2 regions of the Modestobacter sp. URMC 112 genome follow, and region 2 is predicted to be linked to the other one. Evidence: riboswitches for the same ligand, from Rfam matches in the RefSeq annotation. Region 2 holds a riboswitch; the other holds the start of a gene.

Region 1 (4,055 bases), 930 kb from region 2:
CCCGTCCATCTGGATGGCCGAGTAGTGGACGAAGACGTCCTGGCCGCCGTCGACGGCGATGAAGCCGAAGCCCTTCTCGGCGTTGAACCACTTCACGGTGCCCTGTGCCACGTGTGCTCCCACGTTCCGTGCGTGCGGACGGCCCCCGGGACGGGTAGCCGGGTGTCAGCTCTTCCGCCCGTCGAACACGAACGTGGGACCCGAACCGCGCGGAACGGTACAGCAGGCGACAGCGCTGGCCAGGGGCCCGACGCGCGGTCTCACCCGAACTGTGGTACGGCCCGTCCAGGGCACCGCCCCGAGCTCGCGAGGGGTGGGGGGGGGGGGGGACGGGGTCCTTCACCCGATCAGGCCGGCCGCCCGGAGCGAGGCCAGCGACGGCTGGACCCGGTGCGTTGGGCCGACCACCGGCAGCAGCGGGTCGAGGGTCTTGAGCCCCTCACCGGTGTTGAGGACGACGACCTCCCGGCTGGGGTCGAGCCGACCGCTCTCGACCAGCTTCCGCAGCACCGCGACGGTGACCCCGCCGGCCGTCTCACCGAAGATGCCCGTCGTCCGGGCCAGGTCACGGATGCCGGCGACGATCTCCTCGTCCCCCGCCCGGCCGACCGAGCCGCCGGTGCGCCGGACGGCGTCCAGGGCGTAGGGGCCGTCGGCGGGGTTGCCGATGGCGAGGGACTTGGCGATGCCGGTGGCCCTGACCGGCTTGACCACGTCCCAGCCGTTGTCGAAGGCGGTGGCGATCGGGTCGCAGCCGGCCGACTGGGCGCCGAAGACCTTCCAGTCGGTGGCCTCGACGACGCCGGCGGCGGTCAGCTCGCGCCAGGCCTTGTCGACCTTGGTCAGCAGCGACCCCGACGCCATCGGGATGACGACCTGGGCGGGGATGCGCCAGCCGAGCTGCTCGGCGATCTCGTAGCCCATCGTCTTGGAGCCCTCGGCGTAGTAGGGCCGGACGTTCTGGTTGACGAAGGCGGTGTCCTCGAACTCGTCGGTCTCGGCGAGCTCACTGGTGAGCCGGTTGACCTCGTCGTAGGACCCGTCCACGGCGACCAGGGCCTGGCCGTACACGGCGGACTGGACGATCTTGCCCGGCTCGAGGTCGCTGGGCACGAAGACGAACGAGGGCAGCCCCATCCGCGCCGCGTGGGCGGCGACGGAGTTGGCCAGGTTGCCGGTCGAGGCACAGGCGATCTTGCGGTAGCCGAACGTCCGTGCCGCGGTGGCCGCCAGGCTGACCACCCGGTCCTTGAAGGAGTGCGTGGGGTTGGCGGAGTCGTCCTTGACCCAGAGCCCGCCGGTGATGCCGAGCTCGGCAGCCAGCCGGTCGGCGCGCACCAGCGGGGTCAGCCCCGGGTCGAGGGTGACCCGGTCGGCCGGGTCGTGCCCGACGGGCAGCAGCGGGGCGTAGCGCCAGATGTTCTGCGGCCCGGCCTCGATCTGTCCGCGGGTGACCGCGCGCATCAGCTCGCCGTCGTAGTCCACCTCGAGCGGGCCGAAGCACTCGGCGCAGGCGTGCTCGGCGATGAGGCCGAAGGTGGCGCCGCAGTTGCGGCAGACCAGGCCACGGGCCGGGTTGGGCGTGAGCGGGCCCCCTGCCGACGAGTCGGCCTGGGCGGCACCGGGAGCGGTCATGGTCATGCGACGACTACCTCCTCATCTTCCCCGCGCCGGGCCGTCGAGCCGCGCGGGACGGAATTGGCACCTTCCGGCCGCGGGTGTGCGGACGGCGGTTGCCGGGGCTTCGTCGGGCCGTGTCCCTCTGCCCCTCTGGATGAGTGGAACGGGGAGAGCCTACCCGCGGCGGGGGCGGCCGACCGCAACGGCCGACGAGGCCCGCCGGGCATCGGACAGGACGCTCCGCCGGGTACCGGCCAGGATGTCGGGGTGCCCACCCGCATCGTCTACACCGACCTCGACGGCACCATGGTCGGCCCGCGCGGGTCGTTCTGGCACACCGCCGCCCGCGCGCTGACCGCCACGCCGGCCACCGCCCTGCTCGAGCTGCACCGGGCGGGGGTCCCGCTGGTGCTGGTCAGCGGCCGGACCCACGAGCAGCTGGTGGAGGCGGCGCGGATCTTCGCCGCCGACGGGTCGATCGCCGAACTCGGGTCGCTGGTGAGCTGGGCGGGGGGCCGGGAGACCCACCTGCTCACCGGTGAGCTGCCGCGCGAGCACGCCGGACGCACGCCGATGGCGGTGATGGCCGAGCTCGGGGTGGTCGAGGAGCTGGTCGCCGCCCACGCCGGGCGGCTGGAGTGGCACGAGCCCTGGCACGCGACGCACACCGCCGACGCCCTGCTGCGGGGTCTGGTGGACGCCGCCGCCGTCGACGCGTGGCTGGCCGGGCGCGGCTGGGGCTGGCTGACGTTGAAGGACAACGGCCAGATCCCGGCCACCGCGCGGATGACGCTGGCGGAAGAGGCGCGGCCGCCGCGGGTCTACCACCTGATGCCGCGCGGCATCACGAAGGGCGCGGGGATCAGCTGGGACCTCGCCCGCCGCGGGCTGGACCCCGCCGACGCGGTGGCGATCGGCGACAGCGTCAGCGACCTGGAGATGGCCCCCGCGGTGTCCCGGTTGTGGATCACCGCCAACGGCGCCGCCGTCCCGGGGATGACCGGCCTGGTGGCCGCCGTCCCCAACGCGTCGGTGACCGACGCCCCCATGGGCGAGGGCTGGGCCCAGGCCGTCCTCGCCAGCCTGTAGGCCCCGTCCAGGGCACCGCCCCGAGCCTGCGAGGGGTGGGGAGGACGGGGTCCTCCTGGCGAGCTCGGTGCGAGCCTCCGGACGGGGCCGTCACGAGGTGACGTCCTTGCGGCTGAAGTGGCGGACGGCGAGGGCGGTGAACACCGCCGCGTAGGCCAGCCCCTGGACGACGCCGCGGAACAGGTCGGCGGAGTCGACGGGGGTCTGCAGCAGGTCGGTCCAGGCGTAGTTGAACGCCGTGGGGAACCAGTCGCGGATGCCGCCCAGCTGCTCGACCTGCTCCAGCACGGCGAAGACGACCGTGGTGAACACGGCGCCGCCGACCGCGGCCAGCGGGGCGTCGGTCACCGTGGAGAGCCAGAAGGCGAGGGTCCCGACGACGAGCAGGTGGACGGCGAGGTAGCCGACCATCCCGGCCAGCCGCAGCAGCGCCGTCCCCTGGTCCAGGGAGATGCCCACCGGCGTCTGCAGGTCCTCGAAGCCGAACGCGACCCCGCCGGCGACCAGCGAGACGGTGACCAGCACGACCAGCGAGCCGACCGACAGCACCAGGGCAGCCAGCCACTTCTGGCGGAGCAGCCGGGCCCGCGGGACCGGCGTGGCCAGCGCGTACCGCAACGACCCCCACTGCGCCTCGCTGGCCACCGTGTCACCGAAGAACAGCGCGAAGACCACCACGAGGAAGAAGCCGGTGGTGGCGAAGAGCACGAAGAGCGTCAGGTTGAGGCCGCTCGCCGTCGCGACGTCCACGAGGTTGACCCGGTCGTTCTCCGCCGCCTCCTCGCTGCCACCCAGCTTCAGCGCGCCGATGAGCAGGTGCGGCAGCACGACCATCAGCGCCAGGACGCCGAGGGTCCGGCGGCGCTTGAACTGCCGGCGCAGCTCGACCGACAGTCGCAACGTCCGCTCCGGCCGGTACCCGGCGACCGCTCCGGTCGCCTGGACGTGCGGCTCGACGGTGCTCATGACTCCCCCACCAGTGACAGGAACGCGTCCTCCAGCCGGCGACGGGGTGTCAGCTGGTCCACCCCGATGCCGGCCTCGACCAGCGCGGTCAGCGCGGCGGCCCGCCCGGTGGGACCGAGGTCGACGACCAGCCCCTCGTCGACCCGCTCGACCGGCCCCACGCCGGGCAGCGCCGCGAGGACGGCGACGGCCCGGTCGGTGTCGGCGTCGTCGGCCAGTCCGAGGAGCACCGCCCCGCCGGTGCCGACGATCTCCTCGACGGTGCCCTGGGCGATCTTCTGGCCCTTGGCCATCACCACCACGTGGCTGCAGGTCTGCTCGATCTCGGCCAGCAGGTGGCTGGAGACGATCACCGTGCGGCCGGTCTGGGCGTAGGAGCG
Region 2 (4,055 bases):
CGGCTGGCCCGAACCGGTTCCCACGAGCTGATCCTCGGGCCGCGGGGAGATCTTCGGGCCCGCGGGGGAGAACGCGGCTCAGCCGGCCATCAGCTCGCGCACCAGCCCGCCCACGGCCTCGGTCTCGACCAGGAAGCCGTCGTGGCCGAACAGCGAGGGGATCAGCCGCAGCGGGACGCCGAGCCCGTCGGCCACCCGCTGCTGCAGCGCCGGCGGGTAGAGCCGGTCGGTGTCCACCCCCGCCACCACGGACCGGGCGGTGACCCGGGCCAGCGCCGCCTCCACCCCGCCGCGGCCCCGGCCGACGTCCCAGCTGTTCATCGCCTCGGTGAGCACCACGTAGCTGCCGGCGTCGAAGCGGGCGGCGAGCTTGGCGGCGTGGTGGTCGAGGTAGGAGGCGACGGCGAACCGGCCGTCGGGCTGCACCGTCGTCCCGAACCGGGCGTCCAGCTCCAGACCGCTGCGATAGGTCAGGTGCGCGATCCGTCGGGCGGTGCCCAGGCCGGCGACCGGTCCCTCGCCGAGCGGGTAGTCGCCGCCCGCCCAGCGCGGGTCGGTGCGGACGGCGGTCTGCTGGGTGGTCTGGGTGCCGATCTGGTCGGCCGTGGCGACGGCGCCGGAGGCGAGGAAGAACAGCCCCCCGACCCGGTCGGGCCGCGACACCGCCCACTCCAGCGCCCGCATGCCGCCCATCGAGCCGCCGAGCACCGCCCGCCACCGGTCGATCCCCAGCGCGTCGGCGAGCGCGGCCTCCACCGCCACCTGGTCGCCGATGGTCACCTCGGGGAAGCGGGAGCCCCACCGGCCGCCGTCCGGCGCGGTCGAGGACGGCCCGGTGGTGCCCTGGCAGCCGCCGAGCACGTTGGCGCAGACGACGAACCAGTGGTCGCTGTCCAGCGGCGCGCCGGGCCCGATCAGGGTGGGCCACCAGCCCGGCGTCGGCTGTCCGGGCCCGGCGGGACCGACCACGTGGCTGTCCCCGGTGAGCGCGTGCTCGACCAGCACGGCGTTGCCGCCGTCGGGCGCGAGCGTCCCCCAGGTCTCGTACGCGACCCGCACGGCGGGCAGCGAGCCGCCGCGTTCGAGCCGGACCGGTCCGTCCAGGTCGAGGAACAGCCGGTCGGCGACCGGGTCGCCCTCGAGCCACCCGCCCGCCCGGACCGGCGGCGACGGGGTCCGGGACACCGGTCCGGCGTCCCGGACCCCGGCCACCTCAGGCGCCCTTGGCGGCGCGGAAGCCGGACTCCAGGTCGGCCAGGATGTCCTCGATGCCCTCCAGGCCCACCGCCAGCCGCACCAGGCCGGGCGTGACGCCGGCGGTCAGCTGCTCATCCGGCGTCAGCTGCGAGTGCGTCGTCGAGGCCGGGTGGATCACCAGGCTGCGCACGTCCCCGATGTTGGCCACGTGGCTGTGCAGCTCCAGCGCCTCCACGAAGCGCTGGCCGGCCTCCTTGCCGCCGACGATCTCGAAGGCGAGGACGGCGCCGGCGCCCTTGGGCGCGTACCGCTGCTGGGCGGCGTGCCAGGGGGAGGACGGCAGCCCGGCGTAGTGCACCGACTCGACCTCGTCCCGGGCGTCCAGCCACTCGGCGACCTGCTGGGCGTTGGCGACGTGCCGCTCCAGCCGCAGGGACAGCGTCTCGATGCCCTGCACGACCAGCCAGGCGTTGAACGGGGAGATGGCCGGGCCCAGGTCGCGCAGCAGCTGCACCCGGGCCTTGAGGGCGTAGGCGGGCGCGCCGAGGTCGGCGTAGACCACGCCGTGGTAGGTCGGGTCCGGGGTGGTGAACCCGGGGAACTTGCCCCCGGTCCAGTCGAAGTTCCCCGAGTCGACGATCAGCCCGGCAATCGCGGTGCCGTGGCCGCCGAGGTACTTGGTCGCCGAGTGGACGACGACGTCGGCGCCGTGCTCGATCGGTCGGATCAGCCAGGGCGTGGCGATGGTGTTGTCCACGATCAGCGGGACGCCGTTGCGGTGCGCCACCTCGGCGACCGCGGCGATGTCCAGGACGTCGCCCTTGGGGTTGCCGATCGTCTCGCCGTAGAACGCCTTGGTGTTCTCCCGCACCAGGGACTGCCAGTTCTCCGGGTCGTCGGGGTCCTCCACGAAGGAGACCTCGATGCCCATCTTCGGCAGCGAGTGGTGCAGCAGGTTGTAGGTGCCGCCGTAGAGGGACGCGGAGGCCACCACGTGGCTGCCGGCCTCGGCGACGTTCAGGATCGCCAGGGTCTCGGCCGCCTGGCCGCTGGCCACGGCCAGGGTCGCGACGCCGCCCTCCAGCGAGGTGACCCGCTGCTCCAGCGCGTCCTGCGTCGGGTTCATGATCCGGGTGTAGATGTTGCCCAGCTCGGCCAGGGCGAACAGGTCCGCCGCGTGCTGGGTGTCGCGGAACTGGTAGCTCGTCGTCGCGTAGATGGGCAGCGCGCGGGCGCCGGTGGTGGGGTCGGGGGCCGCGCCGGCGTGGATCTGCCGGGTCTCGAAGCTCCAGCCGCTGGGTTCGGTCATGCGCCAGGTCCTCCTCGGGTCGCGGAGCCTCCGGCGCGAGGACGCTCCGTCCTTGCCGGGCGGCGGTCGCCGTCCGGCCAGCTCTTCCCCTGGAGCACCTCAGACGGAGTTGAGGTTGCCGGGCAGCCAGCCAGGTGCTTGTCGCTGCCTCTCGTGAGCTGCGGTGATCCTAGGACGGCGCCCGCGGGGCCGCGCAGAGGCCCCGGGCGCCGGGGGTCCGGAGCCGGTCCGCCGCCGGGCACGTCCCGGCGCACGGCAGGCTGGGGTGCGTGCGCGCACTGGTGTTCGAGGAGTTCGGTGGCCCCCTGGAGGTCCGGTCGGTGCCCGACCCGGCGCCGGCGCCCGACGGCGTCGTCGTCCGGGTCGGGGCCAGCGGCATCTGCCGCAGCGACTGGCACGCCTGGTCCGGGCACGACCCCGACGTCGTCCTGCCGCACGTGCCCGGTCACGAGCTGGCCGGCACGGTGGCCGCGGTCGGCGGGCGGGTGCGGAGCTGGGCGGTCGGCGACCGGGTGACCGTGCCGTTCGTCTGCGCCTGTGGCACGTGCGGCCCCTGCCGGGAGGGCGCCGGTCAGGTGTGCCTGCGCCAGACGCAGCCGGGCTTCACCCACTGGGGCTCGCTGGCCGAGCTCGTGGCGCTGGACGCCGCGGACGTCAACCTGGTCGCGTTGCCCCCCGAGCTGCCCGACTCCACGGCGGCCAGCATGGGCTGCCGCTTCGCCACCGCCTTCCGGGCGGTCACCGGGGTCGCCCGGGTGCGCCCGGGGGAGTGGGTGGCCGTCCTCGGCTGCGGCGGGGTGGGGCTGTCGGCGGTGCAGGTCGCCGTCGCCGCGGGCGCCCGGGTGGTCGCGGTGGACGTCGCCCCCGGTGCGCTGGCGCTGGCCCGCCGGCTGGGCGCCGAGCACACCGTGCGGGGGCCGGACGGCGTCCCGGCCGCCGTCGGCGAGCTCACCGGCGGCGGCGCGCACGTCTCGCTGGACGCCGTCGGCAGCGCGGACACCTGCACCGACTCCATCCGCTGCCTGCGCCCGCGCGGCCGGCACGTGCAGGTGGGGCTGCTGCCCCCGGCGCTCGGCCGCCCGGAGGTGCCGATGGAGCTGGTCATCGCCCGCGAGCTGGCCGTGCTGGGCAGCCACGGGATGGCCGCGGCGGACTACCCGGCGCTGCTGTCGCTGATCGCCGCCGGCCGGCTGCGGCCCGAGCTGCTGGTCACCACGGAACTGTCCCTGGACGACGCCGGGCCGGCGCTGGCGGCGGTGGGCCGGGAACCGGGGATCGCCGTCGTCACCCGGTTCTGAGCCCGGCTCAGCCGGTCGGGGTGGTCGTCTCCTGGGTCTCCGGGTCGGGGGCCGACTCCTCCGTCGTCGCCGGTGCCTCGCTGGTGGTCTCCCGCGTCGTCCCGGTGGGCTCCGTCTCCTCCTCCGCGGTGGTCGGGGCCGGGGCCGTGTCCCGGGAGGTCGTCGGCTCCGCGGGGTCGGTGGTCGTGGGCACCGCGCTCGGCCCGGTCTCCACCGGGGCCTCGGTCGTGGGCGTGGCCGGTTCGGCCGGC

What was found. Region 2 has a riboswitch for S-adenosylmethionine ahead of ACWIX6_RS01890 (bifunctional o-acetylhomoserine/o-acetylserine sulfhydrylase). Riboswitches for the same ligand answer to the same signal wherever they lie in the genome.
Region 1: it holds a riboswitch for S-adenosylmethionine, as region 2 does, so the genes downstream of both, thrC (threonine synthase) here and ACWIX6_RS01890 (bifunctional o-acetylhomoserine/o-acetylserine sulfhydrylase) in region 2, are expected to answer to the same signal.

What each region holds. Positions count from the first base shown of each region.
Region 1 covers NZ_CP199957.1:4,354,871-4,358,925, forward strand. The annotation lists gene ACWIX6_RS20730 (cold-shock protein) at 1-111, opposite strand, end outside; gene thrC (threonine synthase) at 340-1,641, opposite strand; SAM riboswitch class I at 1,654-1,781, opposite strand; gene ACWIX6_RS20740 (HAD family hydrolase) at 1,888-2,709, shown strand; gene ACWIX6_RS20745 (ABC transporter permease) at 2,800-3,675, opposite strand; gene ACWIX6_RS20750 (alpha/beta fold hydrolase) at 3,672-4,055, opposite strand, start outside.
Region 2 covers NZ_CP199957.1:406,227-410,281, forward strand. The annotation lists gene ACWIX6_RS01880 (hypothetical protein) at 1-31, shown strand, start outside; gene metX (homoserine O-acetyltransferase MetX) at 79-1,185, opposite strand; gene ACWIX6_RS01890 (bifunctional o-acetylhomoserine/o-acetylserine sulfhydrylase) at 1,214-2,506, opposite strand; SAM riboswitch class IV at 2,550-2,665, opposite strand; gene ACWIX6_RS01895 (zinc-binding dehydrogenase) at 2,776-3,804, shown strand; gene ACWIX6_RS01900 (hypothetical protein) at 3,812-4,055, opposite strand, start outside.